Regions from separate parts of the Agarivorans litoreus genome, predicted to be linked through region 2. Evidence: predicted binding sites of a transcription regulator. Region 2 holds the regulator's gene; each other region holds the start of a gene.
What was found. Region 2 encodes ArgR, which controls arginine synthesis, uptake and breakdown. Its sites were predicted from a motif close to ANTGAATANNTATTCANT; they were not measured.
Positions count from the first base shown of each region.

Region 1: the regulator ArgR is predicted to act here: its motif matches at 8,539-8,556, upstream of K5L93_RS12825 (aspartate aminotransferase family protein).
Region 3: the regulator ArgR is predicted to act here: its motif matches at 9,319-9,336, upstream of K5L93_RS15565 (2OG-Fe dioxygenase family protein).

Region 1 covers NZ_BLPI01000001.1:2,765,046-2,775,965, reverse strand. The annotation lists gene K5L93_RS12870 (coniferyl aldehyde dehydrogenase) at 1-64, opposite strand, end outside; gene K5L93_RS12865 (hydrolase) at 199-1,185, shown strand; gene K5L93_RS12860 (YheU family protein) at 1,182-1,430, shown strand; gene K5L93_RS12855 (phosphoribulokinase) at 1,468-2,337, shown strand; gene K5L93_RS12850 (OsmC family protein) at 2,339-2,743, opposite strand; gene crp (cAMP-activated global transcriptional regulator CRP) at 2,955-3,593, shown strand; gene K5L93_RS12840 (DUF1338 domain-containing protein) at 3,648-4,442, opposite strand; gene astD (succinylglutamate-semialdehyde dehydrogenase) at 4,453-5,922, opposite strand; gene astA (arginine N-succinyltransferase) at 5,962-6,993, opposite strand; gene K5L93_RS12825 (aspartate aminotransferase family protein) at 7,109-8,320, opposite strand; gene K5L93_RS12820 (anthranilate synthase component II) at 8,610-9,194, opposite strand; gene K5L93_RS12815 (cation efflux transmembrane domain-containing protein) at 9,296-10,204, opposite strand; gene trpS (tryptophan--tRNA ligase) at 10,340-10,920, opposite strand, start outside.
Region 2 covers NZ_BLPI01000001.1:2,912,816-2,923,735, forward strand. The annotation lists gene K5L93_RS13525 (Fe(3+) ABC transporter substrate-binding protein) at 1-610, shown strand, start outside; gene K5L93_RS13530 (ABC transporter permease) at 713-2,395, shown strand; gene K5L93_RS13535 (ABC transporter ATP-binding protein) at 2,403-3,461, shown strand; gene argR (transcriptional regulator ArgR) at 3,481-3,948, opposite strand; gene K5L93_RS13545 (transporter substrate-binding domain-containing protein) at 4,138-4,845, shown strand; gene mdh (malate dehydrogenase) at 5,026-5,955, shown strand; gene K5L93_RS13555 (tetratricopeptide repeat protein) at 6,206-6,925, shown strand; gene rnr (ribonuclease R) at 7,003-9,519, shown strand; gene rlmB (23S rRNA (guanosine(2251)-2'-O)-methyltransferase RlmB) at 9,522-10,256, shown strand; gene rpsF (30S ribosomal protein S6) at 10,453-10,887, shown strand; gene priB (primosomal replication protein N) at 10,894-10,920, shown strand, end outside.
Region 3 covers NZ_BLPI01000001.1:3,378,828-3,389,747, reverse strand. The annotation lists gene dnaJ (molecular chaperone DnaJ) at 1-109, opposite strand, end outside; gene dnaK (molecular chaperone DnaK) at 224-2,140, opposite strand; gene K5L93_RS15600 (dicarboxylate/amino acid:cation symporter) at 2,436-3,770, shown strand; gene can (carbonate dehydratase) at 3,834-4,436, opposite strand; gene K5L93_RS15590 (DUF1289 domain-containing protein) at 4,523-4,780, opposite strand; gene grpE (nucleotide exchange factor GrpE) at 4,956-5,585, opposite strand; gene nadK (NAD(+) kinase) at 5,739-6,620, shown strand; gene K5L93_RS15575 (flagellar brake domain-containing protein) at 6,648-7,352, shown strand; gene K5L93_RS15570 (cysteine desulfurase-like protein) at 7,361-8,593, opposite strand; gene K5L93_RS15565 (2OG-Fe dioxygenase family protein) at 8,590-9,231, opposite strand; gene K5L93_RS15560 (multidrug effflux MFS transporter) at 9,472-10,692, opposite strand; gene K5L93_RS15555 (ABC transporter permease) at 10,848-10,920, opposite strand, start outside.

The sequences.
Region 1 (10,920 bases), 150 kb from region 2:
AGCTTTGCTGAACAAAGGCTTGTTTTAGGCTGGTTAAGTCACTAGAAAATTGCTGTTGATTCACATCTGTCACCATAAACACTCTATAATCACAAATAGATTATGTTACCCATGGTAACTTGTAAAATATAAATGATGATACTTGAACAAAATTATGACAGGTAGCATAGTTTAGTCGCATCGGACAAAGGGAGAGCAATCATTAATCCAAACCAATTTACCGCTCCTTGGTGGGCCAGAAACAAGCATATTCAAACCTTATTGCCTACTTTTTTACGGCGGAATAAGCGCTTAAAGCTAGCTTGGCAAAAACTGGATTTAGCTGACGGAGACTTTGTAGACCTGGCTTGGATAGATAGCGTTGAAGCTCGTTCATCAAACCAGCCCATTGTGGTGGTGTTTCATGGCTTAGAAGGCAGTGTTGAATCTCCCTACGCAAAAGGGATTCTAGAGGCTTGCTACCAACAAGGTTGGCGCGCAGTAGTTATGCACTTTCGCGGCTGCAGCGGCAAACCGAATAATTTGTGGCGTGGTTACCACAGTGGCGAAATTAAAGATGCTACAAGCTGCATCAATTACTTACACCAGCAATACCCCGAGGCTCCATTACTGGCATTAGGTTATTCCTTAGGTGGTAATATGTTAGTCAACTATTTAGCCAAAACGCCCAACTCTCCACTGGTTGCAGCTGCTGTAGTATCGCCTCCTTTAAACTTGGCGGCTTGTTCAGAGCGCTTGCAGCGAGGCTTCTCCAAAGTTTATCAACATCACCTGTTGTCACGTATGAAGCGTAATCTTTGTAAAAAAATTGAGCGCACCCAGCAGGCTCCTCTTAATGCTCAAGAAGTCCAAACTTGGCGTAACTTCGTGCAGTTTGACGAACACTACACTGCAAAAGCACATGGTTTTAAGGGCGCTACCGACTATTACCACCGATCCAGCGGCTTGCCTTTATTAAAAGAAATTACCCACCCAACCTTATTGATCCATGCGGCTGATGATCCTTTCATGGACCAACGGGTTATTCCCAAAGCAGATCAATTAAGCCAAGCTGTAGAATATCGCCTTAGCAATACCGGTGGACATGTAGGATTTGTTGGTGGTAGCCTGCTGCGCCCGCAATTTTGGCTTGAATCAACTATTCCAGCTTGGTTTAAACAACAACTTGAGCAAACATCAAAATGATCATTCCTTGGCAACAATTAGAACCCGCCACCTTAGATGCATTACTAGAAAGCTATGTACTGCGCGAAGGCACCGACTATGGTGATCAAGAGTTGAGTCTTAGTGACAAACTAGAACAAATTAAACAACAAGTTATTAACGGCTCGGTTTTAATCGTATACTCTGAACTTCATGAAACAGTAAACTTAATTGCCAAAGAGCAATTTGATGCCTCTGCCATGGAAGGGCAGCAGGATGATGGGTAAACCCTGTTTATAATCATCACCAACAAATAAGGCCACTATGTCAGCTAAGCATCCCGTTATTGCGGTTACCGGTTCATCAGGCGCTGGAACATCAACCACCAGCGAAGTATTTGCTCATCTGTTTAGGCAGCACAAGCTAAACGCCGCCTTTATCGAAGGGGATAGCTTTCACCGTTACACTCGCCCAGAAATGGATGTGGCTATTCGTAAAGCTCGCGAACATGGTAAACATATTAGCTATTTTGGCCCCGAAGCTAACGACTTTAATTTGCTGTACGACTTCTTCAAACAATATGGCGAAACGGGCACCGGCCAATATCGTCGTTATCTACATACCTTTGATGAAGCAGTACCTTACAACCAAATGCCAGGTACCTTTACGCCTTGGCAAGATTTACCCGAAGACACCGATGTACTGTTTTATGAAGGCTTACACGGCGGTGTGGCCTACGATGATAAAAATGTAGCCTCTAAAGTTGACTTGCTCATCGGTATGGTGCCGATTGTAAACTTAGAGTGGATTCAAAAGCTGGTGCGAGATACCACCGAGCGAGGCCATTCTCGCGAAGCAGTGCAAGAATCAATCGTTCGCTCTATGGATGATTACATTAACTACATCACCCCTCAATTCTCTCGCACTCATATCAACTTTCAGCGAGTCCCCACGGTAGATACCTCTAACCCATTTAGCGCCAAAAGCATTCCAACCTTAGATGAGAGCATGTTGGTGATTCGTTTTCGTGGCCTAAAAAACGTCGATTTTCCATTTTTGTTGCAAATGATCGACGGCGCTTATATGTCACGGCAAAACACCATTGTGGTACCTGGTGGGAAAATGGGTTTTGCCATGGAGTTAATCCTGTCGCCAATGATTCAGCAACTATTAGAGACAGGGAAAATTCGCTAAATTAAGCAGATTCAATACGATAGCTGTGGCTTACTTCACAGCTTTTACTCAACATTAGCGACACAGAACAGTACTTCTCCATGCTTAATTGTACTGCGCGTGCCACATGCTTTTCACTTAAATCAACCCCAGTAACTACAAATTCGAGATGAATTTTAGTAAATACTCGCGGCGTACCTTCTGCCCGCTCAGAATCGAGATTAACTGTACAATCAGTAACTTGCTGTCTAGCTTTGCTCAAAATGGAAATAATATCTACTGAACTACAACCACCGGCCGCCATTAGTACGTACTCCATAGGGCTTGCCGCAGCCTTTGCACCATCACCATCCATCTCAATTTGGTGACCTGAGCTACTTTTTCCAATAAATTGCAGTTCTTTAGACCAAGAAACGGTCGCTTTCATGTTAGATTCTCCTAGGGGATATTTCGTCGACCAGCTTAATCTAGGTCAAGGTTCAAGGCCAGCGTTTGACTCATACTAAAGGCGTATAAATGCCTTGCAGCAAAGCCCGAAGCCTTTTATGCTAGAGGCGGAATGGACGACTATTAAAATAAATACAGTTTGCATGTTATAAAGCTAGCAAACAATTATAAAGACAGAGGATTTCTTTAATATGGTAATTGGCAAACCTCAAGCTGATCCGGTGATGGAGTGGTTTCTTTCTCACTGTCACATTCATAAGTACCCATCAAAAAGTACTTTGATTCATGCTGGTGAAAAAGCTGAAACACTTTACTACATTGTAAAAGGTTCGGTGGCAGTATTAATTAAAGATGAAGAAGGCAAGGAAATGATCTTGTCTTACTTGAATCAAGGTGATTTCATGGGTGAATTGGGTCTTTTCGAAGACACTGAAAATCCAATTCGTACTGCTTGGATCCGCGCAAAAAGTCCTTGTGAGGTAGCGGAGATTTCTTACAAGAAATTCCGTCAGCTAATTCAAGTTAACCCTGAAATCTTAATGCGCCTTTCGGGCCAAATGGCTAACCGTTTGCAAATCACCAGCCAAAAAGTAGGTGACTTAGCATTCTTAGACGTTACTGGTCGAATCGCTCAAACGCTATTAAACCTAGCTAAGCAGCCAGATGCTATGACGCATCCAGATGGCATGCAGATTAAGATCACTCGCCAAGAGATCGGCCAAATTGTTGGTTGTTCTCGCGAAACGGTAGGCCGTATTCTTAAGATGCTAGAAGAGCAAGAGTTAATTACCGCACACGGTAAAACTATAGTGGTTTACGGCACACGCTAATAACACCACCTTTGCTCAAATAAAAAGCCGCTTAATGCGGCTTTTTTTTATTTTTTAAGAACGGTTGTCGGTACTACTAAATATTTTATCTGCCGACGCTTCTACAAAGCCTGAGTACAACTCACCATCAGCCTTGGCATAACGCAGCGCAAACTCATAAAAACAACTGGGTATGCTGTGTTTACTGTCACTAAACACCACCTCAGTTTGATCGGCCATTGTTGAGGATTGCTCAAGCAATACTTCTGGTGAACCTTTAATCTCTCCACCCACCGTATTTAAGTTAAATCCTGCTTCCAACAGTTTTTGATTAACCGCTTGTAGGCTTTGGTAGCCCGCCAGCTGGTTTACCGAAACTGTAAAGTGATTAGCGCGGTAGCCATAGGCTGCTAACCATGCGGCATATTCGCTTTCAGCGAGTAATGCTTGGTAATCGCTATAGCTTAACTGCCAAGGCCGACCTGAAAAGAATACTTCTGGGCGTTGATATAACTCGTCATTCACTTGGCAGGCCAAACGCTGAACAATAGCTTGCGCTTGAGGAGAAAGGCTTTCCACTTGTAACTCACTAATAAACACCTTAGGCACTGTTGGGTCACTATGTTCAAAGTGGGCTGCATCAAGGTGCTTGTTAGCAAAGTGATAAGTACCTCCTTGGATATAACCCATTGCTAGCAAGTGCTTGGCAAACGCTTCTACGCCGGTATTTGGCAGATTAAAAGTGCGCACCGCAATATGATCGTTAACGATTGGAGCGCCGCCGCCCAGTAAGGCATGAATAGACTCTGCGCTTGGTGTTACCGCCAAATACTGTTGCCATAAACGCTCAAAAAATAAATCGATAGTCATCGCTAACTCCTTAGAAGTGTAAGCCTGGACTTAAGGTTGCAGGCATGACACTGGCTTTACCTTCCATCGACGCCACTGGGTAAGCACAATAATCGGCAGCATACTTCGCGCTAGCCCGATGATTACCCGAAGCACCTACCCCACCAAAAGGCGCTGCGCTAGAAGCGCCAGTAATTGAGCGATTCCAATTAACAATACCTGCTCGAATGCGGTGGCGGAAGTTTTCCCACAGAGCTGCATCGTTACTTAACAAACCCGCAGATAAACCGTATCGGGTGTTATTGGCTTGAGCAATTGCACTGTCCCAATCGTCATAACGAACCACTTGCAGCAAAGGGCCAAAGTATTCTTCATCGGGTAAATCGGCTATTTTACTCACCTCAATAATACCTGGGCTAACAAAGCCTTTATCTGCATTTGCTTGCTCAAGTTCAACTAAACACTCACCACCCAATGCTGTTAACTTTTCTTGAGCGGCAACCATACCCGCAGCGGCTTTTGCACTGATCATGGCACCAATGAAGGGCTGTTGCTCGGCATCGTAGTCACCCACTTCAATCGCCTTAGTCACAGATACTAAACGCTCAAGGATTTGCTCGGCTTGCTCGGTTTTTGGTAAATACAAGCGGCGTGCACAGGTGCAGCGCTGGCCTGCAGAGATAAAGGCTGATTGCACAATATCGTGAACCGCCGCATCTACATCATCAACCTCAGCCACAACTAAGGGATTGTTACCGCCCATCTCTAAAGCCAAGATTTTATCTGGCTGGCTAGCAAACTGTTGATGCAGAACGTGGCCAGTATTAGAACTGCCCGTAAAGAACAAACCGTCAATTCCCGGATGTGAGGCTAAGGCTTTGCCAGTTTCCACTTCACCTTGAACAAGATTAAGCACGCCCTCGGGCAAACCTGCTTGTTGCCATAGCTTCACAACTTGCTCAGATGTCTTAGGTGTTAGCTCCGAAGGTTTAAGCACCACTGTATTACCTGCGATCAACGCTGGGATGATATGACCATTAGGTAAATGCCCCGGAAAGTTGTAGGGACCAAAAACCGCAACCACTCCATGAGGCTTATGACGCAATACTGCAGTTGCAATGGGCAGCTCAGAGCTTGACTCGCCAGTACGCTCAAAATAGGCTTTCTCTGAAATGCCTGCCTTGCCGATCATTGCTGCAATTTCAGTACGAGTTTCCCATAAAGGTTTTCCCGTTTCTTGAGCGATTACCAAGGCTAAGGCTTCTTTGTTTTCTTCAAGCAAGCCAGCAAATTTTTTGATGATAGCAAGGCGCGCCTCAACACCGCTCATGTACCAAGCAAATTGGCTGTCTCGTGCTGCAGTTACTGCCTTATCTACTTGGCTCGCAACTGCTGACTTGCCCTGCCACACCGACACATTTTTAGCAGGATCAATCGAGTTAAAAGCCTCGCCCTCACCCGCCAACCATTGACCGTTAATAAACTGATTTAAATGTTCCATCTACAACCTCAAATCCTTTATTGCTGCCCGCGGGCAAAATTATTGTTCGAAACGCAGTGCGCCAATGCGAATTTGCTCACCATCGGTCACTTCTAAGGCCATAGCAGCTTCTTTAGAAATCACTGCGTGGCATTTTTTGCTATCTAACTCTATCTGAGAAACACATGCTCTAAACTCTTGTAAACGCGCATTGGTAAGCAGCATTTCTTCGGCTGCTTCGCTAGGTTGCCCAACATGTACAATTACTTTGAAGGAATGCTTCACGCTCTCAATCAGCTTGAGAGGACACTCTACGGTAGGGCCAGCATCAAAGATGTCTACATAACCGTGTTTGCAGAAACCCTCGGCCTCTAATAATCGCAGCGCCGGTCGAGTTTTTTCATGTACTTCACCAATTACGGCTTGCGCTTCTTTGCTAAGTAAATTGACGTAAATGGGATACTTGGGCATAAGTTCAGCAATAAACTCTTTCTTACCTACACCTGTTAGGTAGTCGGCGGTAGGGAAATCAACACTAAAGAAGTTATCTTGCAGCCATTGCCAGAACGGTGAACGGCCTTGTTCATCGGATACGCCGCGCATTTCGGCAATAACTGAGTCGTTAAAACGTTGCGGGTGCTCGGCCATTAACAAAAAGCGACACTTCGACAATAAGCGACCATTTTGGCCTTGTCGGTGAGACTCTTGCAAAAACAAGGTGCATAGCTCGGTCACACCGGTGTAATCATTGGTTAAGGTGAGGGTTTCCACCACGTTGTATACATTTAGGCTACGTGAAGCATGTACAACTTTGCCGAGATGATAAGTATAAAATGGGCTGGCCATGCCTACTGCGGCATCTATGGCGCTGGTACCCACTACTTCACCAGTTTCGGTATCCTCGGCCACCATTAAATAATGCAGGTCGCCAGGGTGGTCGATATCACTGGCAAACGAACGAATAGAATGCGCGAGCTTTTCACGCAATAAAGGTTCGTCTACTGGTAAAGAAGTAAAGCCTATCCCCGAACCCACTGCCATTTGTAACAAGGCAGGGTAATCCGTTTCCTTAATAGGACGGATAACTAACATGGCTATTTCTCCCTTTGTTAAATAGCATGAAGCCGTAGCTAAGTATTAGCCACTATTTGTGTTTATTAAAAGTATTGCTTGGGCTGAAAGCTTTAACGGCATCAGCCCAATGGGTTTAAGCGTTTACCACGTTGGCAACAGCTTGCTCAAAACGCTGCATGCCTAACTCAACGTCAGCTTGAGGAACAATAAGAGATGGAGTGAAACGCACAACATTAGCACCAGCTACCAGAACCATCAGCCCTTCAGCCGCTGCGGCCAATAGAAAGTCTCTGGCTCGGCCCTGATATTGCTCATTTAATACCGCACCTAACAGCAAACCTTTGCCACGCACTTCTGCAAATACCTGATACTTCTCGTTGATGCGATTAAGTGCTTCTCTAAACCATTGTTCACGTTGCTTAACGCCACTTAGTACTTCTTCTGAGTTAACAATATCAAAAGCCGTTTCAGCGACAGCACAAGCCAATGGGTTACCACCATAGGTGCTCCCATGCGTGCCGACTTTCATTGAAGCTGCAATAGCAGTAGTGGTTAACATCGCGCCAATTGGGAAACCGCCGCCTAAGGCTTTAGCCGAAGTTAAAATATCTGGCGTTACACCTAAGCCCATGTATGCGTATAGTTCGCCAGTACGGCCAACACCGGTTTGTACTTCATCAAAAATAAGCAAAGCTTGGTGTTTATCACAAAGCTCACGCACTTTTTGTGCAAACTCTAAGTCAGGGCTAATAATGCCGCCCTCACCTTGCAAGGGTTCCATCATCACTGCGCAGGTTTGATCATCAATAATGGCTTCTAAGGCAGCAAGGTCATTGTAAGGAATGTGCTCTACATCGCCGGGTTTTGGCCCAAAACCGTCTGAATAAGCCGCTTGACCACCCACGGTTACGGTAAAGAAAGTACGACCATGGAAGCCTTGTTCAAAAGCGATGATTTTGGTTTTATCGGCAGAGCCATGCTCAATGGCGTAACGACGCGCTAGTTTTAGTGCGGCTTCGTTGGCTTCTGCGCCAGAATTACAAAAGAACACTTTCTCAGAAAAGGTACTGTCTACCAATTTTTTGGCTAAACGCAATGCTGGCTCATTAGTGAGTACATTACTTAGGTGCCACAGTGAGTTGCCTTGTTCGGTTAAGCTCTTCACCAACGCGGGATGACAATGGCCTAAGCAGTTAACGGCGATACCACCAGCAAAGTCGATATACTCACGACCGTCTTGATCCCATAAGCGCGAACCTTCACCCTTCACCGGAATAATGGCCGCTGGTGCATAGTTTGGAACCATAACTTCATCGAATAGCGCGCGAGTAACAGCGTGTGACATGTAGTGTTCTCCTTTAGCTTTCTGGCTATTCCGTTATACAGGGCCAGAAAGGTTAATAGTTTGTAAACAGTTTGGCGATTATGGCAAATCTCAAGAGCCTTGTCTGAGCATAATGCCTTTGAGCCATACAAAATATGGCCATTTTTACGCATATTCAGTGCATAGTTCTAAATCAATTATTGCTAAGCTGACAGAAAACAGCCAAAGACTTAGCCACTACAGCATAAATATGCACAATCTATTCATTCTATAAAATCACTAGATAAGCATTTATAGAATCTAAAACGTTCTACTTTGTAGAATCAACAAAGTTAGCTAATAACTGTAAACCTTGTTGTGTAAGTATACTTTCTGGATGAAACTGCACTGCATGGATCGGTAAGCTCCGGTGTTTTAGGCCCATAATTTCATGCGCTTCGCCCTCATCATCTTGGCTCCATGCAGTTACTTCTAAGCACTCTGGCAAGCTATCTTTCGCCACCACTAAAGAATGGTAACGCGTTACCATTTGTGGATTAGCCAAGCCCTTAAACACTGATTGCTGCTGATGATAAATTGGCCGCACTTTGCCGTGCATAGCTTGTGCTGCACGCACCACCTGAGCGCCAAAATGTTGCGCAATACATTGATGCCCCAAACACACCCCCAAAATAGGCAAGCGCTGAGCAAACCTGGCAATCACATCTAGAGATATGCCAGCCTCATTAGGCGAGCAGGGCCCTGGCGATATTACCAAATGGCTGGGGGCTAATTGTTCAATTTGCTCTAGAGTAATTTGATCGTTACGACGCACTTCAACCTTAATACCTAACTGCGAAAAGTATTGATATAGGTTGTAGGTAAATGAGTCGTAATTGTCGATGATAAGTAACATGTAGCTTGAGCAAACCGTGTATAAGTCAAAACCAAGAAAGTCGCTATAGTAGCCGATTTTAAACAGCGACACAGCGACTATTCAGTGCAGTTTAGTTTAATTCAACTTGCAGCATCTTCGCTCGAAGCTTTAGGCTCTACAAATACTATCTCAGTGTAGTTGTTTTCATAAAATTGATTGGCTAAAGCTCTCAGCTGTTTACGCTGCTGCACCATGTCGCTAAGGGCAAGTTGAGATTGTTGGCATTCTAACTCTAGAGTTACCCAAAATCTGCGGCCGGTTTTCATTACCATGGCATCAGCAACACTAAAACCATCTATTAGAGATTGCTCATTAAGTGCCGCTAAAAATGGCTTAGTGTGGGCATCATCAGGCGCGCTAAGCAGTAACTCTTTAAAACCGTTTTTAACCAATAAGTACGGATCTTTTAGAAACACCAAGGAGAACACAATTACCAATATTTGGTCTACGTAGCGGGCTATCCAGCCGATGCTGCTATCTTGGATCAACAATACAATGATAAGCGCGACGCCAATAGCACCAGAGATCACAGAGTTGATTAACCAACCCTGCTGCTCCGCTAGAAGCAAATTAGATGCTTGTTTTTGATTGCTACGCAAACATACATACCACGCAAGTAAACACCCCGCTACAGCCGGCGCCACATACACTAACATCATGCCAATTTGTGGTTCTCGCCCACCAGCAAGCATGGTTTGCAAGTTGGCTGATAAGGCAAATGCTACCAAAACTAAAATCGAGATACCTTTCACCATTACCATTAAGGGCTCGAAGGCAAAATAGCCCATGGGAAAACGTTCATTGTAGTTTTGGCTGGTTAGGTAGGCGATACGGATACCTATGAATGCCATAATTGAGGATAGTAGATTAAATACGCCATCTAGCATAATGGCGCCAGATTCAGTGTAGACTCCCATAGCTATGCCCCACGTAGCGAGCAGCAAAGCAATTATTGCCGACACAACTAAGGTTTTACGTTCAAGATCCATCTATTCCTCACAGAGCCAGTTATCAACACATTGATATACCAATAGATACTAGCAAGCACTTAGCTATGCCACTACTATTAACTAGACATAAAAAAACCCAGCTATTAGCTGGGCTTGTCGTTAATTAAGTCGCTGCTACTTCAAACTAATAAAACCTAGTACGTCATAAACTGCACGTAGGGTTTTACTGGCTTGCTCACTGGCACGTTCTGCACCTTTAGCCATAATAGCCTGCAAAGCTGCCTCATCTTCTCGTAGCGCTTGATAACGAGCTTGAATAGGCTCCATCATCGCTACTACAGCGTCAGCGGTGTCTACTTTTAGGTGTCCGTACATTTTGCCTTCGTAGCTTGCCACTAAGTCATCAATTGACTTACCAGTTGCTACCGACTGCAAAGTGAGTAGGTTAGATACACCAGGCTTTTCATTACGATCAAAGTAGATACGTGCCTGCTCATCAGAATCAGTCACCGAAGCTTTAATCTTTTTGGCGATCTGTTTAGGCGTGTCACTCAATAAGATGAAAGCCTTAGGGTTGTCATCAGACTTAGACATTTTCTTGCTGGGCTCTTGCAAAGACATAACCCGCGCACCAAATTTTGGAATAAATGGTTCAGGAACTGTAAAGATCTCGCCATAAAGATTATTAAAGCGATGGGCGATATCACGAGTTAGCTCAAGGTGTTGTTTTTGATCGTCTCCCACTGGCACAGCAT
Region 2 (10,920 bases):
TTCACTTAAAGATTTAGCTGATCCCAAATGGCAAGGCCGTATCTGTACCCGTTCTGGTAAGCATGTTTACAACATTGGTTTAATTGCTTCAGTGATTGCAGAAGACGGTGAAGCTGCCGCAGAAACGTGGCTAAAAGGTCTAAAAGCTAACTTGGCACGCAAGCCACAGGGTAACGATCGTGCTCAAGCTAAAGCCATCTTCGAAGGCCAGTGTGACTTAGCGATTGCTAACCGTTACTACATGGGCAAGATGTTCTACAACAGTAAGAGCCCAGAGCAGCAAGAGTGGGCTGAGCAGATCCGTGTTGTATACTTAGACCAAGACATTGGCGGCCGCGGTCAGCACATTAACATTTCAGGTGCAGGTTTATTGAAAACGGCTAAAAATAAAGACAACGCAATTAAGTTGTTAGAGTTCTTAGTAGGCGAGAAAGCGCAAGGTTTATACGCAACCGCCAACTTTGAAGAGCCGGTTCGTGCAGGCATTAAAACTGACGAGTTTATTGAAAGCTTAGGTGATTTTAAAGCTGACCGCATTTCTCTGCAAGAAGTGGCAGATCAACGTGCAGCAGCAGCACGTTTAGTTGACCGTGTTGGCTATGACATGTAAAGATTGTTAAACTTGCAATTCTACTAGCAAGCATAGATAGAGCTGGCCTTAGGTCAGCTTTATTAGTTTTCGGTTTCGTGCCGTTTATTTTATTTGGAAGCTATGAGCACTACCGCTAATTCAACTTCGCCTTTCTCGTTAGCTCGTTTACGCTTTGACCCATGGGTATGGCTTGCTATGGCCATTGCAGCTTTAGCAATGGTTCCTATCGTTACTATTTTTGCCCTATCATGGTCAAATAACCAAGATATATGGCGGCATTTGCTGGATACGGTATTTTGGATTTATGTTAAAAATACCCTAGTGCTGTGCTTAGGCGTGGCCTTGTTTACTAGTTTAATGGGCACTGGTGCGGCTTGGTTAGTCACGCGCTTTAACTTCCCTCTGAAGTCGGTTTTGGTTTGGGCGCTGTTGCTACCTTTAGCGGTGCCTAGTTATATACTCGCCTTCGTTATCACCGATCAGCTTGAATACGCAGGCTTTGTGCAAAAAAGCTTGCGCGCTCTATTTGGCTGGCAAACCGCACGAGACTATTGGTTCCCGGAAATACGCTCTATTCAAGGCGCCATTGCGGTATTGAGTTTAGTGCTATATCCCTATGTGTATTTGTTAGCTCGTGCTGCTTTTGTGGAGCAAGCTGCACAGCTTTTTGAAATGAGCCGCTGCCTAGGCAAAAGTCAAACTCAGAGCTTTTTTAAGGTAGCATTGCCACTAGCGCGACCTGCCATTGTGGTTGGGGTTACATTAGCGCTTATGGAAACCATTAACGAATATGGCACGGTAGAGTTTTTTGCAGTGCCTACGTTAACTGCGGGAATATTTGATGTATGGCTAAATATGAGCAGTTTGTCGGCCGCTGCTCAAATAGCCTTACTGCTGGTGAGTTTTTCTATATTGCTGCTGGGTTTGGAGCGCTATAGCCGCAACGCTGGTAAGTTTTATAAGCTAACCGGTCAATCTCCCGCTATGTTTGCCGAACCGCTTTCGGGCTTCAAGGCGTGGCTCGCGACCGCTTTATGTTTATTGCCGATTAGCCTTGGTTTTATTTTGCCAATCACGGTGTTAACTAATTATGCATTGCGCAATTTAGACCAAGGCTTAGAGCTATATTTAAGCAGCGCTTGGAACAGCTTTTCTCTGGCGATTATGGCTGCGTTGCTAACGACGATTTTAGGTTTGTTGTTAGCCTATGGAGTTCGTTTATCTAAAAGTAATAAAATACGGAGTATCGCAGAGGCCGCTACCTTAGGTTACGCCATCCCCGGTGCGGTGCTAGCGGTAGGGATTTTATACCCGCTTGGTGTGTTTGATAATGCTGTTGATAGCTTGATGAAAGCTTGGTTTGATTATCCCACCGGGTTACTGCTCACGGGCACCGGTGGCGCCTTGGTACTAGCCTATTCGCTGCGTTTTATCGCTTTAAGTTACCGTACTCTCGACGCAAGCCTTACCAAAATTACTCCTGAGATGGATGATGCTTCACGTATTCTTGGCAGTCGCTCAGGCAAAACCCTTTGGCGTATTCATCTGCCATTAATTCGGCCAAGCGTACTTACCGCCATGTTACTGGTATTTGTAGATACCATGAAAGAGTTACCTATCACCTTGATTCTAAGGCCGTTTAATTTTGATACTTTATCAACCCAAGTATGGGATTTAGCCTCTTTAGAACAGCTTGAGCAAAGCGCTTTGGCTGCATTAACTATATTACTGGCGGGCATTATCCCGGTTATTATTATGAGTCGAAATATCGGTTCTTCTGAACGTCGCCCACAAGGACAATAAACCCGCAATGAGTATTGTTTTACGCAAAGTTAATCATTTTTATGGTGAGCAACAGGCATTAAAAGATGTCAGCATTGAAGTGAGCGAAAATCAAATTGTTGCCTTACTTGGGCCTTCTGGCTGCGGTAAAACCACACTATTACGTCTTATTGCCGGTTTAGAGCGACTGCAAAGCGGCGAGCTTTACTTGCAAGACAAGCTAGTGGCTGCGCCCCAGCAAGCGATTCATTTAGCGCCAGAGCAACGTGCCATTGGCATGATGTTCCAAGACTATGCCTTATTCCCTCACATGAGTGTGCGTAAAAATATCGAGTACGGTTTACGCAAGCAACAAGATCTTGCTAAACGGACTCGTTGGATTAAAGAAAGCTTAGACAATATGGGTATGCAGGGCTTATTAGAACGCTTTCCGCATACCCTATCGGGTGGCCAACAGCAACGGGTTGCCTTACTGCGCGCATTAGCGCCAGAGCCAAGTACGTTGTTGTTAGATGAGCCATTTTCAGCACTTGATGAACACCTTCGTCAACAAGTGCGAGAAGAAACCCTTGATGTACTGAAGAAGACCAATACCCCTGCAGTAATGGTGACTCACGACCCATTAGAGGCAATGTTTATTGCTGACAAAATTGTGGTAATGGAGAAGGGGGAAATTGTGCAAAATGCTAGTCCTCAGGAGATTTACAATCACCCTAAAAATGCTTTTGTTGCAGCCTTGTTTGGCCCTAGCAATCGCTTTGAAGTAACAGTGGAGGAAAACAAAGTTAACACGCCACTTGGAGTGTTTTCTGCAACTGAGATAGAAAATCAGCAAACAGCCGAGATTATAGTGCGTGCAAAAGACATTGTTGTGCATCAGCTAGAAAACAAAGATCAGATAGAAGCTACAGTGATATCAGTGCATGCAATGGGTAACGAAACTCACTTTAGATTGCAACTAAGCAATATGCCTGAGCGGGTGATTCACGCGCGAATGCGCGATCATTGGCAAGCGAGTGCTGGCACAAAAGTATGGTTATCGGTAGATAGGGATGCGGCATTTGTCTTCCCTAAAGCATCGCTTTAGGGAAGCTAATTAGGCGTAGTTAGCCAACCTCGAAGAGTTCTTTCACAGACTGGAAGACATCGGCAATATCTACTTGGCGAGTAGGAGTGATAAAAATGGTGTCATCACCAGCAATGGTGCCAAGAATACCCTCAGCTTTGCCTAATGAGTCTAGCAAACGGGCGATTAGTTGAGCTGCGCCGGGGCTGGTGTGGATAACGATGAGTGCGTCATTGAAATCCATTTCTAATACTAAGATTTTAAGTTGGCTAGAAACGGTTGGAACTCCTAATTCTGCCGGTAAGCAGTAAACCATTTCCATTTTTGCGTTACGCGTACGCACCGCGCCAAATTTACTTAGCATGCGTGACACTTTCGATTGATTAATGTTTTCGAAACCTTGCTCTTGCAGGGCGGTCACTATTTCGGCTTGCGAGCCAAATCGTTCCTCTTTTAACAGTGATTTAAAGGCTTTTATTAACTGTTCTTGTTTATCGCTATATTTCATCGGTGATCCGAGCTTATAAATCCGTTGTCATTGTCGCCAACTTTTTACTCTAATTCAACTTTATTCTAGTTTTATGCATATAAATGCATACTCCGGCACAGAATTATTATTGCATTTAATAACAATTAGTTGTGAGCCTTTGCTAAGCTGAATTATGATAGCCCCATCCGGCTCGATGAGTAGTTGATTATGTGGATTAAACTTTTCATTCTTCTTCCTGTTTTGATCTTTGGTTCAGCCTTTGCTGAAGATAAACCCCTGCGAATTGTTACCGAAGCCTCTTACCCGCCTTTTGAAGCCTTTGACGAGCAAAAGCAACTGGTAGGTTTTGACATTGAGCTAGCCAAAGCGATATGCCTACAAATAAATAGAGAGTGCGAGTTTTATCACCAGCCCTTTGATAGCCTGCTCACCAGTGTGGCGGCGGGGCATTACAACATAGCTATTTCTGCCCTCGATATCACCGAGCAGCGCAAACAGTTAGTTAACTTTAGTGATGCCTATTTTGACAACATGGCGGTGTATATTACTGGTTCGAAGCAAAAGATCGCTGATAGCGCTGTGGTGGCGGTACAAAGTGGATCTAGCTTTATGCGTTTTTTACGTGAGCAACGGCCAGATATTTTGTCGATTGCTTATCCCAGTTACCAATTGGCACTTAATGATTTAGAACAAACGAAAATAGATGCGGTGTTTTTGGATGCCGCTGCCGCGCACTACTGGTTAGCGAGTCATCCAAATTTTGTTACTCAAGTAGACGAAAGCTATCCTGCCAGTGGTTTAGGAATGGCTATTTCCAAGCAAGACGAAGACCTGCTGAATCAAATCAACCATGCGCTTAAAGTGTTAAAAAATAATGGTACTTACCAAACAATATATCAGTCCTTTTTTAACTAACAAATACTGTTAGACCAAGGTCTTAAGCCATATTGTTAAAGTGTGATTAAGGCAGCCTTTTCCTGTTTTAAACTTGCTTTAAAAATGTTGCTAAATTGTATTTTGAGGCGGATTCCGTTATCTTGTCAGCTGTCTCTATAGACATCCCCTCTACAACTACAAAAAGCATGGAGAAGTTTGATGAAAGTTGCCGTATTAGGTGCTGCAGGCGGAATTGGCCAAGCCCTTTCATTACTATTAAAAACTCAGTTACCCGCTGGTTCTGAACTTTCGCTTTACGACATCGCCCCAGTAACACCAGGTGTTGCTGTAGATTTGAGCCACATCCCTACACAAGTGGCCATTAAAGGATTTGCGGGCGAAGACCCAAGCCCGGCCCTAGAAGGTGCCGATATCGTTCTTATTTCAGCTGGTGTGGCGCGTAAGCCAGGTATGGATCGCTCAGATCTATTCAACATCAATGCTGGGATTGTTAAAAACCTTATCGAGAAAGTCGCTGTTACTTGCCCTAAAGCGTGTATCGGTATTATCACTAACCCTGTTAATACTACTGTGCCAATTGCTGCAGAAGTATTGAAAAAAGCCGGTGTATACGACCCTGCTAAATTGTTTGGTGTGACTACACTTGACGTAATCCGCTCTGAAACATTTATTGCTGAAGCAAAAGGCTTAAACCCTGCCAACATTAACTTAAACGTTATTGGTGGCCACAGTGGTGTAACTATCTTGCCATTGTTATCTCAGCTAGATGGTATTTCATTCACCGATGAAGAGATTGCTGCGATGACCACGCGCATTCAAAACGCCGGTACTGAAGTAGTTGAAGCTAAAGCGGGTGGCGGCAGCGCTACGCTTTCTATGGGCCAAGCAGCTGCACGTTTCTGTTTGTCTCTAGTTAAAGCCGCTCAAGGCGAAGACGTAATTGAGTGTGCCTACGTTGATGGTGGCAGTGAACATGCTAAGTTCTTTGCTCAACCAGTACGTTTGGGCCCTCAGGGTGTTGCTGAAATCTTACCTTACGGTGAGACTAGTGCATTTGAGAAAGCTGCAATTGACGGCATGTTAGATACCTTACATGGTGACATCGATAAAGGCGTAGAATTTGTTTAATTGCAAATCTTAGTTCCAAATAAGGAGTGCATCGCACTCCTTTTTTGTGCCTATTTTTAGTGTAAATGGTTGACTATAAAGCTTTTGTTTCTTGATTTTTTGCGCCGTAGCGCTTGAGCTAAACTAATCTTAACGAGGCATTAAACTAGCTTTAGCTTTGAAAAAGCCATTTAGAATAGCAAGGATAAAAGTGGCTTTAGTTTTTTGGCATGATGCCGATAGCTTAAGTGTTAAGACGATAGGAACGGCTATGAATAAGCAGATCATTTCACTACTTCTTGCTGCGGGAATAAGTTCAGCGGCCTTTGCAGAATCTATTGATGCCTTGTCAGTGGATGATGAATTAGATACGCCAGCACAGCAAGCTGAGCCGGTCACTATCGATCCTACCGAATACACCAGTCCATCAGATATTGAAGCGGTTCAGCTTTATAAGCAAGACGAGTTAATTACTTGGATTAACAACAATCAGCACCTTGCTCGGGTGAAAGCAGACGATTGCCAGTTAGTTGAAGATATTGAGGCACGGGCCGAAAAAGTCGCTATTCCAGCTTACCAGTTTTTGTGGGGTGATATGCTGGCATGGGGAGTCTGTGTTGATTCAAATCCTGAGCTTGGCGTTATGTACATGTGGCGAGCGGCTAATCAAGGTTTAGCTGCGGCCATGGAGCAACTAGGCCGCTATTACGCAACCGGTACCTTAGTTCAGCAAGATTACGCCAAAGCTATTCCATTATTACGTGAAGCAGCCGGACAAGGTTTTCTACCCGCTCAGTTGCGCTTAGTATCTCTCTATGTAGAAGGCAAAGGCAGCCCTTACGATTACGAAGATGCTTATCGCTGGTTACATCATTCAATCATTGCCGACAAACAAACTCACCGAGAAGCCAGCCAATTATTGGCCGCGCTTGCCAGCAAAATGCCTGAATATGTAGTGGTTAAAGCTAAAGCAAGCAACCAACCCTACTAAAGCCACGCGCAAAGCATTAACATAGAGCTATTCTTGAAGAGTAATACTTTTTATTGCTCAACTTAGTAGGTTAGTTAATGCAAAATCAGGCTGTGTCGGCCACACTAAAATCGACCTTACTCGCTGCCTTAACAGAAGAAATGGCCCCCGTTTCTAAAGATTGGCTCAAAGCCTTGTGCAGTGAAGAACAACGAAGCCAATTCTCGGCAAGCCTTGCTGAGTTGCTTGATGAAGGTGCCTTAGTGACTACCCGGATTGGTGCTTATACCTTACCTGAGCGTTTAGGCTTAGTGACCGGAACCGTTATTGGTCATCGTGATGGTTTTGGTTTCTTAAAAACCACCCAAGAAGGCACCGATTTATTCTTACCCGCAAAAGAAATGCGCAAGGTCTTCCATAACGATTTTGTGTTGGCAGCGCCATCTAGCATGGATAAGCGTGGTCGCCGTGAAGGTCAAGTCATTCGTGTATTAAAACCAGGTAAATTAGAGTTAGTGGGGCGCTTTTTTGTTGAGGGTAATCACCGCTATGTAGTGCCGGACGATTCTCGAATTAACCAAGATATTCTCATTGGCAAAAATGACACAGCAGGTGCTCGCCAAGGCCAAGTGGTCGTGATTGAAGTGCTTAGTCGCCCTTCGGCTCCCAAACTGGCTGTAGGTAAAGTGATTGATATTCTCGGTGAAAAAATGGCACCGGGTATGGAAGTGCAAGTTGCTTTGCGTAATCACGATATTCCCCATGAGTGGCCAAAAGCGGTCACTAAAGCCGTTAGTAAGCTTGAAGAAGAAGTGGATGATGCGGCTAAACAAAACCGCGTTGATTTGCGTGAACTACCATTGGTTACCATTGATGGTGAAGATGCTCGCGATTTTGATGATGCAGTATATTGCGAAGCGAAAAAGTCTGGCGGCTGGCGTTTGTGGGTAGCCATCGCAGATGTGTCTTATTACGTGCGTCCCGATGCCGCACTCGATAAAGAAGCACTAAATCGTGGTAACTCGGTGTATTTCCCAGACCAAGTTATCCCTATGTTACCAGAGCAACTCTCCAATGGATTGTGTTCACTTAACCCAAAAGTAGACCGCTTATGTATGGTGGCAGAGATGACCATTTCTGCTGCTGGCCGTTTATCGGGTTATAAATTTTATGAAGCGGTAATGCACTCGCATGCGCGATTTACCTATAACAAAGTGGCAGCGATTCTGGATGGTGATGAAGCTTTAGCCCAACGCTACGCCGAGCAAGTTCCGCACTTGCAAGAGCTGCATCGCTTATACAGCGCTTTAAAAGTAAGCCGTGCCCAGCGCGGTGGTATTGAGCTAGAAACGCAAGAAACCCGTTTTATTTTTAATGCCCAACGCAAAATTGAGCAAATTGTTCCGCTAACCCGTAATGATGCACACAAAATGATTGAAGAGTGTATGATTCAGGCAAACGTGGCAGCGGCTAAGTTTGTAGAAAAGCATCAGCAAGCCATTTTATATCGGGTGCACGATCGCCCCGGTAAAGAGCGGTTGACTAATTTTAGAGGTTTCTTGAATGAGTTAGGCCTGCCATTAGGTGGAGGTGAAGAACCACAGCCGAGTGACTACTTTAAACTAGTTGAAGCCATTCAAGAGCGACCTGATCTTGAGCTGATTCAAACCATGTTATTACGCTCAATGATGCAGGCAGTTTATCAACCTGACAACATTGGCCACTTTGGTTTAGCGCTTAAATCTTATGCCCACTTTACTTCACCTATTCGTCGTTACCCAGACTTGTTATTGCACCGAGTGATTAAGTTTCTAGTTAATAAGTTAGAAGCTGAGGCCGCCGGCAAAACCGTTAAAAACAAATGGACGGTTACCGGTGGTTACTCTTATCAAGATGATGAAATGGATAAGTTTGGCGAAGTGTGTTCAATGACCGAACGTCGCGCCGATGATGCCACCCGAGAAGTGTCCGACAGTCTTAAATGTGAATACATGCAAGATCACGTGGGCACCGTGTTACCCGCAACCATTGCGGCAGTCACCGGTTTTGGCTTTTTTGCCCGCTTGGATGAGTTTCATATTGATGGCTTAGTACATATCAACTCTTTACGTGGCGACTATTATCATTATGATGCCGCTCGCCAGATCTTGGTGGGAGAGAAAACCGGCAAGCGCTTTAGAATTGGTGATGCGGTTACAGTAAAAGTAGCCTCGGTAAACATGGCCGATCGTAAAATGGAATTTGTCATCGTTAATAAAGATGGTCAGGACGACGAATTTGACCGCCCAGAGCGAACTGGCAAAGATGGCGGTCGTGGCAAACGCTTTGCTAAATCAACCGGCGATTCCGAACGCTCTAGGGATGGTAAAAAGAAACAACGCCATCGTGACAGTAAAAATAAAGGCAAACGCCGTGGTACTGCTAAATCGAAGAGCAATGAGAGTAGCAGCGAGAACAAAGGTGGCTTTAGCCCTTGGCAGCAACGTGATCCTGCGGCCAAAAAGGCAAAATCAAATAATGAGGCTAATGCCAAAACGCGCAAAAAGCCTAAAAAGAAACGTAAGCAGCGCCCTGGTAAACAAGAGCGTAACGCTGTTAAACAACAGAAGAATTAAACATGAGCCAACAAGTTATTTATGGTTTGCACGCAGTGCAAGCTTTGCTAGAGCGCAGCCCAGAGCGAATTATCGAAGTATATGCCTTAAAAGGGCGTCAAGATGAGCGTTTATTACCCTTGCTGAATGAGCTGCGTCGATTGGGCGCCTCGGTTCAGTTTATGCCACGTAAAGCCTTAGACGACAAAGCCGAAAGTTCGCAACACCAAGGCATTGTGGCGCGAGTAAAAGCGGGTCGTGGTTACAACGAAAATGATTTAAAGCAGCTGGTGGAATCAAGCTCGGCTCCACTGTTTTTGGTATTAGATGGAGTAACCGACCCACATAACCTGGGGGCATGTTTACGTAATGCTGACGCTGCCGGTGTGGCGGGGGTAATTGTGCCAAAAGACAAATCGGTTCAATTAAATGCCACTGTGCGCAAAGTAGCCTGCGGCGCAGCCGAGACCGTACCGCTAGTGGTGGTAACAAACCTTGCGAGAACTCTGCGCGAATTGCAGCAGCTAGGTGTTTGGGTAGTTGGCACGGCGGGTGAGGCTGAACAGTTTATTTATGACACTAAGTTACAAGGCCCAATGGCGATAGTAATGGGTGCAGAAGGCCGTGGGATGCGCCGTTTAACGCGCGAAACCTGCGATGAATTAGTGAAGTTGCCAATGCTAGGTGCAGTATCAAGTTTAAACGTATCGGTTGCAGCAGGAATTTGCCTGTTTGAAGCGGTACGCCAGCGCCGTTAATACACAATTTACCCTGCCAAAAATACTGAGTTACTAGCCTCTGAGTGGAATCTCATTCAGAGGCTTTAATTTAGCTTGATTAAATTCTCGCCTTCACATAAAATCAGCGCCCCTAAAACAGCCATTTTACTTTTAGTTCCTTGCCTCTTCGGTTCGGCTGTACCATGAACGAGGCTATAACCCGTAGGGAGCAATCATGCGTCATTACGAAATCGTATTCATGGTCCACCCAGACCAGAGCGAACAAGTTCCAGGTATGATCGAGCGTTACTCAGCAGTTATCACAGATAACGGCGGTAGCATCCATCGCTTGGAAGATTGGGGCCGCCGTCAATTGGCTTACCCAATCGAAAAATTGCACAAAGCCCACTATGTTCTTTTGAACATCGAAGCTAGCGCAGAAGTTGTTGATGAATTGGAAACTGCTTTCCGTTTCAACGATGCTGTTATCCGTAACATGATCATGCGCACTAAGTCTGCTGTTACAGAGATCTCTCCAATTGCTAAAGCTAAAGATGAGCGTCCAGCTCGTCGTGACGAAGAGCGTCCAGCTCGTCGTGAAGAAGCAGCACCAGCAGCTGAAGAAGCTCCAGCAGTAGAAGCTAAAGAAGAGTCAGCTAGCGAAGAATAAGACCTTATGTCTGAAAATAGGTTGGTTTTGCAG
Region 3 (10,920 bases), 470 kb from region 2:
TACGGTCTGGGTGAAATTTCATCGCCAGACGTTTATAGGCTTTTTTAATGTCTCGTTCGCTGGCATCTTTGCCTAGACCAAGAACTTCGTAATAATCACGTTTTGACATAATGGGTGTTCTACTTCTCGCAACCAAACCAGTTGAAAGTAATGGCTTTTGATAGACACACGGGCGTTGTTCACACAACGCCCGTTATTTACTTACTAAAAGTGCTTAGACAAATTACTTTTTGTCGTCTTTCACTTCTTCAAACTCAGCATCAACTACGTCGTCTTGGGCAGGAGCAGCTTGCTCTGCGTCAGCTTGACCGGCATTCGCTTGTGCTTGTTGCTGTGCAACTTCCATTAGTTTTTGAGACGCTTCGATTAAAGCTTGAGTTTTCGCTTCGATCTCTGCTTTATCTTCGCCTTTGCTAGCGGTTTCTAACTCGCTAACTGCAGCTTCGATTTTCTCTTTATCTTCAGCAGGAAGTGCTTCACCAGCTTCTCCAATTTGCTTACGAGTACCGTGTACAAGTGCATCTGCTTGGTTTTTAGCTTGAACTAATTCTTCAAACTTCTTGTCTTCTTCAGCATTGGCTTCAGCTTCATTTACCATCTTGTTAATTTCCTCATCCGACAAACCAGATGAAGCTTGAATGGTAATTTTCTGCTCTTTACCGGTATCTTTATCTTTAGCAGATACGTGTAAAATACCGTCGGCATCCAAATCGAAGGTTACTTCAATTTGTGGTACACCACGTTGTGCAGGACGAATACCTTCTAGGTTAAATTGACCTAAAGATTTGTTGTCTGCCGCACGCTTACGCTCACCTTGGATTACGTGAACGGTTACCGCGCTTTGGTTATCGTCGGCGGTTGAGAAAACCTGTGACCCTTTAGTTGGGATGGTAGTGTTCTTTTCAACAACACGCGTCATAACACCACCCATTGTCTCAATACCTAAAGACAGTGGCGTAACATCTAGTAACAGTACGTCAGTTTTGTCACCAGACAATACTGCACCTTGAATGGCAGCGCCCATAGCTACCGCTTCGTCAGGGTTAACGTCTTTACGTGGCTCTTTACCAAAGAACTCCGTAACCGCTTTTTGTACAAGTGGCATACGTGTTTGGCCACCCACTAAGATTACATCGTTAATGTCGCCCACTGATAAGTCAGCATCTTGTAGAGCAATACGTAAAGGCTCTAAAGAACGTTGCACTAACTCTTCAACCAAAGACTCAAGCTTAGAGCGAGTAACTTTGATGTTTAAGTGTTTAGGACCTGAAGCATCAGCAGTGATGTAAGGTAGGTTTACATCAGTTTGCTGGGCTGAAGATAGCTCACACTTAGCTTTTTCTGCCGCTTCTTTTAAGCGCTGCATCGCCAGTGGATCTTGCTTAAGATCGAAACCTTGATCTTTCTTGAACTCTTCTACTAAGTAGTTAATTAAGCGGTTATCAAAGTCTTCACCACCTAAGTGAGTATCACCGTTGGTTGCCAATACTTCGAAGGTTTTCTCGCCGTCTACTTCGTCAATCTCAATGATCGAAATATCGAAAGTACCACCACCTAAGTCGTAAACTGCAACTACGTTGTCGCCTTTAGCATTATTTACGCCGTAAGCAAATGCCGCAGCAGTTGGCTCGTTGATGATACGCTTAACATCAAGACCCGCAATACGACCCGCATCTTTGGTTGCTTGACGCTGAGAATCGTTAAAGTAAGCAGGAACAGTAATCACTGCTTCTGTTACTTTTTCACCTAGGTAGTCTTCCGCAGTTTTCTTCATTTTTTTCAAAACTTCTGCAGAGATTTGTGGTGGCGCTTTCTTGTCGCCTTTCACTTCTACCCAAGCATCACCATTGTCAGCATTAACAATGTTGAATGGCATAATTTCGATATCGCGTTGAACTTCGTCGTCGGTAAAGCGACGACCGATTAAACGCTTAATAGCGAATACAGTGTTCTTTGGGTTAGTAACCGCTTGGCGCTTAGCTGGTTGACCAACTAAAGTTTCGCCGTCGTCGGTATACGCAATAATTGAGGGAGTTGTGCGATCGCCTTCTGCGTTCTCAATTACTTTAGGGGTATCGCCGTCTAATACTGCAACACAAGAGTTAGTGGTTCCTAAATCGATACCAATAATTCTACCCATGATGGTGTTCTCCAAATTCTGGTTGTAACTAATATTTCGTTGTTGAGAACTAAGTGGGGGCAGCAAATTGCTTTTCAAGGGAAAAAATAAAAAAAACTCACTAAAAACCTATTCTAGCAAATTATTCAAGAGTGCTTAGGTATTGAGCACGCCACCACGCATTAAGTTCATAAAACCAACAAAAACCACCCAAAGCAGTGCTAAAAATGGCTATTTTTATAACCTGTGATACTATGCGCGAAACTTTAGGTTATATGCAGAGTTAAATCCTGCATAAAATACAGAGAGAAGGGAAATGAAAAACGATTCAAAACTGAGTCTTACTCATAAAATACTAATAGGTATGATTACCGGTATTGGCTTAGGGGTGTTCTTACAAACCTTTTTTGCTGAGTCTATCTTAGTCAAAGATTACATCGTTGACGGCGTTCTTAATATTGCTGGCTCAATCTTCGTATCCAGCTTGAAAATGCTAGTGGTTCCATTGGTATTTGTTTCTTTAGTATGTGGTGTATCTTCAATGAAGGACACTGCTCGTTTGGGTCGCCTTGGCGGAAAAACAGTACTACTGTATTTGGCTACCACTGCGATTGCTATTTCACTAGCCATGGCAGTTGCATTACTTGTGCGCCCGGGTACAGGTATAGAACTTACCAGTGAGGCGGCATTTGTCGCTAAAGAAGCACCAAGTATTAGCCAAGTTATCATTGATATGTTCCCCGATAACCCTATTGCCTCTATGGCTCAAGGCAACATGTTGCAAATTATCGTGTTTGCATTGTTATTTGGTATCGCAATCGCAATTTCTGGTGAGCCAGGCAAGCGCATTGGTAAACACTTTGAAGACTTCAATGTAGTAATCATGAAGTTAGTAACCATTTTAATGAACCTAGCCCCTTACGGCGTATTTGCGTTACTAGCGAAATTGTTCTTTGAAATTGGTTTTGACGCGATTGCTAGCTTACTCAGCTACTTCATGGTGGTATTGGTTGTATTACTACTGCATGCCTTGTTGGTTTACCCTTCACTACTAAAAGTACTTACTGGTTTAAACCCGCTTATTTTCATTAAGAAAATGCGTGAAGCTATTGTATTTGCTTTTAGTACTGCCTCTTCAAATGCGACTATTCCAGTCACTATGGAAACAGCTACTCATAAGCTAGGTGTACGTAACTCAACTGCTTCGTTCACCGTACCTTTAGGCGCCACCATCAACATGGACGGCACCTCAATTATGCAGGGTGTAGCCACTATCTTTATTGCAACGGTGTATGGCATTGACCTAACCGCAGGCAATTTCTTAATGGTTATTGTTACGGCAACGCTTGCGTCAGTAGGTACCGCAGGTGTTCCGGGCGTTGGTTTAATTACCTTAGCAATGGTATTGCAACAGGTTGGTTTACCGGTAGAAGGCATTGCGCTAATTATAGGTGTAGACCGCTTATTAGATATGGTGCGCACCGCAGTAAACATTACTGGTGATAGCATGGTGACGGTTGCCGTAGCTAAATCGGAAGGTGATTTAAACATAGAGACCTACAACAACCCTCAAGCAGGCTTATCTGAAGAAGAGGTACATCTTCCTCACGGTGAATCAGATACCAGCTTGGCCTCGGCCGAAAAAGCCTAGGCTTATATAAACACCAACAAAAACGCGGCCATGGCCGCGTTTTTTTATCGTTAATAATGCAGTCTAACTATTGCCAGATATCGAGATATCTAGATTGTTTAAAATACCGTTTTGTATAGAGTAAATGCAGCCATGCACCGACAATTGTTGGCCTTTACTCCAAGCATTTTGCACGATAGATGTTTGCGATACGTTTTTAACTTGCTCCACAACATTTAGCTCACACAAGCGGTCAGCACGCTGTTTCTTGTCTTCAATAGCATCCAGCTCCGCTTGATGGTAACGGTAAACATCTTTAAGATGGCGAAGCCAGTTATCAATCAAACCAAACTGTTCGTTTTCCATCGACGCTAACACCCCGCCGCAACCATAATGCCCAGTAACGATAATGTGCTTAACTTTTAATACATCTACTGCATATTGAATAACCGACAAACAATTTAAATCAGTATGCACAACAACATTAGCAATATTGCGATGGACAAATACTTCACCCGGAGGTAGCCCCGCAATCTGATTTGCTGGAACTCTACTATCACTACAACCAATCCACAAAAATTCAGGGTTTTGCTGTTCAGACAAATCACAGAAAAAGGTTGGATTCTGTTCTTTTATATTTTTAGCCCAGCTACGGTTATTCTCTATTAGCTGATTTAAATCACTCATACGACCTCTAGTTGACAACACATCCCTATAACGCGAGGTATATATTGCCCGATGTGATAGATAACCGCTACTACTTACCGCAGTATTTACTCATCAAATGGCAGCTCATTTTGCACCGAGTTTTGCTGCTGTTGCTCAGCTAACTTCTTACGCTGCATACGAATAAAACGCATTCTACGCTGCTTGGTTAGCCGTAATATGTTCTGCTGCTGAGCAGGCGCTAAGGTTTGCCATGCAAAACGTTCTTCTCGATTTCGGAAACAGCCCATACACAAACCGCGGCTATTTGTTTGACAAATACCACGACAAGGATTGGGGATGTCGAAAATCTCTAACTGTTCCATTTGCAGCAATGCTTACCTTTTGAGCAATACGATTAATTTTTATTCATAGCTCTACAATGGCATAGCCAAGCAACTTAGGTCAAAAAATTCGCCAAATCGAGAGCTTAAATCAATCTAATATTCAGACATAAAAAAAGGGCTCGAAAGCCCTTTTTCTATGTAGCGACAAAGTACACTATGCGCTAGTGTCTACCGAAGCTGCTTTAGAAATCATCACCATTGCTGGACGCAATAAACGACCATTTAACTCGTAACCTTTTTGCAAAACCGCTACTACAGTGTTTGGCGCTACACCTTCAACTTCTTGCATACCCATCGCTTGATGCTTCTCAGGATCAAACGCTTCATCCTGTGGTGAAACCACTTCTATACCAAATTTTTTCACCGCATCAATTAAGGTTTTAAGGGTTAGTTCAACGCCTTCAACCATCGAAGTTAACGCTTCATCTTCACGATTAGCGTGTTGCAAAGCCATTTCCATGTTGTCAATAACTGGCAGCAATTCATTAGCAAACTTTTCTAAAGCAAACTTGCGCGCTTTTTCTACTTCTTGAGCAGAGCGGCGGCGAATGTTTTCTACTTCTGCTTTGGCGCGAATAACACCGTCTTTTTGGTCAGCCACAGTTTGTTCCGCTGTTGCTAAACGCTCAAGTAACTCAGCTACGCTAATTTCTTCACCAGCAGACTCTGCAGCTTGTTCTTCCACTTCAGTTTCTAGCTCTGCTTCTACCGATTCAACTGGTTGCTCTACTTCGTTTTCCGCTACCACTTCTTCAGCTTGTGGTTTGTTTTGCTCACTGCTCATGCAGGGTCTCCGTAATTCTTCACAAATAACTTAAATCTGTTGCATATTATGGGGATCAAACCGCCGCTTTCAAGTGATAGTCACGATAAAACTGGCTGAGGAGCAAAACCACACGTTATAATCACTAGCAACACAATGTTAAATCAACAAGTTATGACTCAAACCTTCAACACTATTGGTTTAATTGGCAAACCCCACCACGAGGGCGCCAATAATACCTTAACAGCGCTCTACCATTGGTTGCTTGAACAATCATATTGCGTATTGGTAGAAGAGCAGACCGGCCAACAACTCAGCATTGATGGGCTTAATCTGGTTAGCATTAACCAAGTAGGCGAACAAGCTGATTTAGCCATTGTGGTTGGAGGCGATGGCAATATGTTGGGAGCAGCGCGAGTATTATCGCGCTACGACGTTGCCGTGCTAGGGGTTAACCGCGGCAACCTTGGTTTTTTAACCGATTTAGATCCCTTTAACTTTGAGCATCCTTTAAAAGAAGTATTGCAAGGCAAATTCATAACCGAGAAACGCTGCTTATTAGAAGCCAAAGTGCTGCGCCATAACGAAGTTAAAAGCCATAATAGCGCAGTAAACGAGGTGGTACTGCACCTTGATAAAGTGGCCACCATGTTAGAATTTGAGGTGTATATAAATGACCACTTCATGCTTAGCCAACGCGCCGATGGACTGATTGTGACCACCCCCACTGGGTCTACCGCCTACTCGCTATCGGCTGGAGGACCGATCCTCACGCCAAATTTAGATGCAATAGCTTTGGTGCCAATGTTTCCTCATACCTTAAGTTCGCGCCCCATTGTGGTAGACAGCGATAGCGAAATTAAACTTAAGTTGTCACATGACAATAGTGAGCACATGCATATTAGCTGCGATAGCCATGTATCACTGCCGGTAATGCCGGGTGATGAAGTGATTATTCGCAAACAAAATCATCCGTTGCGCCTAGTTCATCCTAAAAGCTATGATTACTTTAAGATCTTAAGAACTAAGCTCGGCTGGGGAAGCCGCCTGTTCTAAGCAAACATGTAATAAGGAAGTTTTATTTTGCCAGCTACACCAAGCCCTCGCGTTAACCAACGCCAAGAAGTTGTAGAAATAATGCGACAATTGCGTTTTGGCGACGTTTTAGATGTGCAGTTTGTAAAAGTAGGTAATGTACGGATTAAATGTAAGCTTATTGGCTTAGATGACGCTAACTTTCTTATCTTTGCTGTGCCTAAATATGCCCAACAAGGCCATGGCGACGTATTGGTGGAAGGCATGGCTTGCGTGATCCGTTCAATCATTGAGGGAGAAGCTGGTCAGTGTATTGCATTTCGCAGCATCATTACCGACATCATCAAATCCCCTAAGCACTTATTGTTTGTTAAATATCCATCTGAAGTAGAACGTTTTAGCCTACGCAAACAGCAGCGCGCAAGTACGCGTATTCCTGCAACAGTCACTCACCGTTCTTCAGTGAGCGACCAGCAAATTGAAAACGATTTAAGCTTTGACGGCATTATTCTCGATTTATCCGCCGGTGGTTGCCGCTTCAAAATGGCGTGGCCAGAAAGCAATGGCAAACTGTTGCTTGATAGCGTGTTTGTGTACATTCGAATTCCCGGCAAACCAGAGAATGACACAGTAATCGAAGGCAATATAAAAAGCCAAAGCCGAGATGGTCATAACCATATTGCTGTGGGTATTAAGTTTCAAGGTGATACCGACCTAAATGAACTATTTGCTCACCTAGCCTTAGACGTATAAAAAGGTTACTAGGCACAGTAACGATCTAAAAGGTCCCACAAACGGTCCACTTCTTGATGAGTGTTATAATGCATACAACCTACACGTAACACCCCACCTTTATCCATCACCCCCAATTGCTCCATCATGCCTTGCGCATAAAAATGCCCATGCCACGTGGCAATATTATGCTCGCCCAACATAGCGGCAATTTGCTGCGGCTGAGTATTTGGCCAGCACAACGAGAACGTTGCAGTGCGCATGTGTGCACGCTGCAAGCTACTCTCACCGTAAAGCGTGGCTTGCGGATGGGCAGCCAAGCGCTTCAAAAAATGCTCGCTTAAAGCTTGTTCATGCGCGGCAAACTGCTCAAAACTGGCGGTTAATGCTGCTCGCTTATTTTGCTGTGGGTTCCAATCAGCCAAGTAGTCAACTGCTGCACTCATGCCTGCAATAGCCGCAAAGCTTTGGGTGCCGGTTTCAAAACGACCAGGACCAAGATTAGTCGCGGGCTCAACTTTATAAGGTTTGAGCAGCTCCAGCCAAGGATCGGCTACATAAGCAATACCAAGGTGAGGCCCAAAAAACTTGTAAGCCGAACAGAGCAAGAAGTCGCAGCCCAGTTGTTGCACATCCACTAAACGATGTGGCACATAATGCACCGCATCCACATAAACCATTGCGCCTACGCTTTTCGCTTTATGGATAACTCTTTGTAAATCAACAATGCTACCGCTGGTATTAGAGGCATAAGTAAGCGCAATAAGGCGGGTATTAGAATTTATCAATGACTCTAGGTGCGCATAATCCAAATTACAGTTAGCCGGGTTAATTCTCACTTGATGCACCTTAGCCCCTTTGTCGGCAGCTGCCTGTTGCCAGCTCGACACATTGGAATAATGATCAAGTGCGGTCACCAGTATTTCATCATTAGCTTGCCAGTCTCGGCTTATTGCTCTACTTAACTTAAAGGTTAAGGATGTCATATTGGCATCAAACACAATGTTATTAGCGCTAGCAGCATTCAATAAGGTTTTAGTCTGCTGCCTCCCTTTTTCTACAACCTGTTCAGTATGCTTGCTACTAGCAAAAGCGCCGCCTAAATTAGAATTACCTTTTATAAAGTAATCGTTCATGGCTTGCAGCACTGAAGCGGGCAGTTGCGCGCCCCCTGGCCCGTCTAGATAGATTAAGGGCTCTTCATCCCCCCTAGCATTTAAGGCAGGAAACAGCTTGCGTGCAGCCTCTACAGAAAAACTCATGCTTCATCCTTTGCTGTTAATACAAATACATCCATAAAGCCCGGTTCACTGGGGCGATGAGCACGAATTGGCCTTGCATAGTGCCAAAGTTTACTGTCATCAAGTAGCGCGACTTCACCACTGTCTAGTGCTAAGGTCATAATCGGTGCTTGATGTTTATCTTTAAACACCATGAAGTCTCCACCATCAATATTATGACGACGAATGCCCACTACGGCGATATGGCTAAATCCATCTTGATGCACTCCTTCAGGAGCAACTGGTGTATCGGAAGCCTGCGCGGCAATTCTAATTTGATGAATTTCAATCTCTTGCTGTTCACTTAAGCTATTTGCTTCCAAGAAAAGGGCACACATTTCATACATGCCTTTAGAAGCAGTAATGCTCTGCTCAATATCCTCAAACTGACGAATAACATCGCCTTGAAAGTGATTCACCTGTTCACTTTGCACAAAGCTCCGACCTGGCAGAGCTTGCACCTTTCCATCATTAATACGAACAACAGAATAGCGACGTAAACGGTATTGCCCATCGGCATGCTTAGTATGAGGAAGATTATCAAATGAAGACGATAAATCGTGCACTGCGGCACCGCTTAAATGGTTTAGCTGTAGTAAACAGTCTGCGTGAGTGTTCATGGTTCAATCTCTGGTTAACAAAGTGATAACATTAAGACTAATAATAAACAGCTGCCAGCGCCACACCAAACAGCATTAAGAATCACAAATTACTATAAATTCAACATTTAAAACCAAATGATATTTCCAGGATTAGTTAAAACACCAAACCGTAACAACTAATCAGTGGCTTAAAGAAAAACTCTCCAGTTTTTCCTTAAGCCACTGATTTAATGTAGATTAAAAACGATATTTTATGCTTTAAGAAGCCAATGATTGCTTGCCTTTAAGATCTGGATTGTCGAAGCCCTTGATTAGCAACAAGCTACTCGCTGCCACTAACCAAAAGCCGATCACCACTGGATAACAAGTTTGGTTGAAGCTAAGGCCGATAAGGCTACCAATGGGAATAGCCACCAGCGTAGAAATACTCGCCACAAACGCCGAGCCCATTCCTGCAATTGCTCCTAAAGGCTCCATGGCTAAAGAGTTTAAATTACCAAACAAAATACCAATGCAGAAAAATGCTGGGATCAAATAAGCCATTAACCACCAAAGAGGAGGCACTCCGCTGCTAGCTATTAGTAATAAACAAAATACGCTCGTAAGGGCAAGTAAGCCCCACAACGCAGCCTTAATCATTAAGCGCATGCCTAACTTAAGTACAAAACGACCATTCACTAAGGATGCAACACCTACGGCAATCGCCGCTAAAGCAAACAGCAGCGCAAAGTTGTCGGCTTGATTGTAGAGTTGAATAAACAATAATGGCGCGCTATTTAAGTAACCCATAAAAGCGCCAAAAATAAAACCAGATACAATGGTGTAAACCAGCGCACTGCGCTTTTGCAGTAAATGCTTAAGCCCTTCTACAAAGCTTTGTAATGTTAGAGGGCGACGTTTATCCAAGGTTAAGGTTTCTTCTTGTCCCCGCCAAAAGCCAAGACCAGTAGCAATAGCCATAAGCAATAACATGCCGAAGATCCAACGCCAGTGGGCCAAACCTAAAATAACTTGGCCCACCGCGGGGGCCAAAATCGGCACGACAATAAATACCGAAAACACCACAGACATAATGCGCGCCATTTCAGCGCCTTTTAACTTGTCGCGCACTAAGGCCATAGTAATAATTCTTGGCGCTGCTGCGCCCATACCTTGCAGTACTCGCCCGGCGATAAGCCAAGCAAACGAGCTAGACAATACACAGATAATGCTACCTACAATAAATAGTAGGTAACCAACATAGATAGGAGGTTTTCGGCCAACTGCATCTGACCATGGCCCATAAACAAGTTGGCCAATCGAAAGGCCTATAAACAGTGATGTGATGGTCCATTGGGCATGCGCGGGATTAGCCAGTTCGAAATCTTCGGCAATAGCTAACAGCGCCGGTAGCATCGCATCAACCGACAAGGCCACCAACGACATCATGCCCGCAAGTAAGATAATAAAGGCTTTAGAGTGGGTACTGCTGTGTTTCACCAACTACTCCCTAGTACAACAGTGAGCTGTTGGTTATATCACGCTCAAATCGCAATAGCGATAAACAATAACAGCGCAGCTAATTTTTAACTTTTATCGTCAATTTAAGTGCATAAGCCACAACAAAACGTTGTTATCTTTTAAACACTAAGAACTTAATCCTGTTTACTTTTGCCATCAAATAACATCGATACCAAAGCAATAAAAGCAGAGCCAAGCATCAATAAT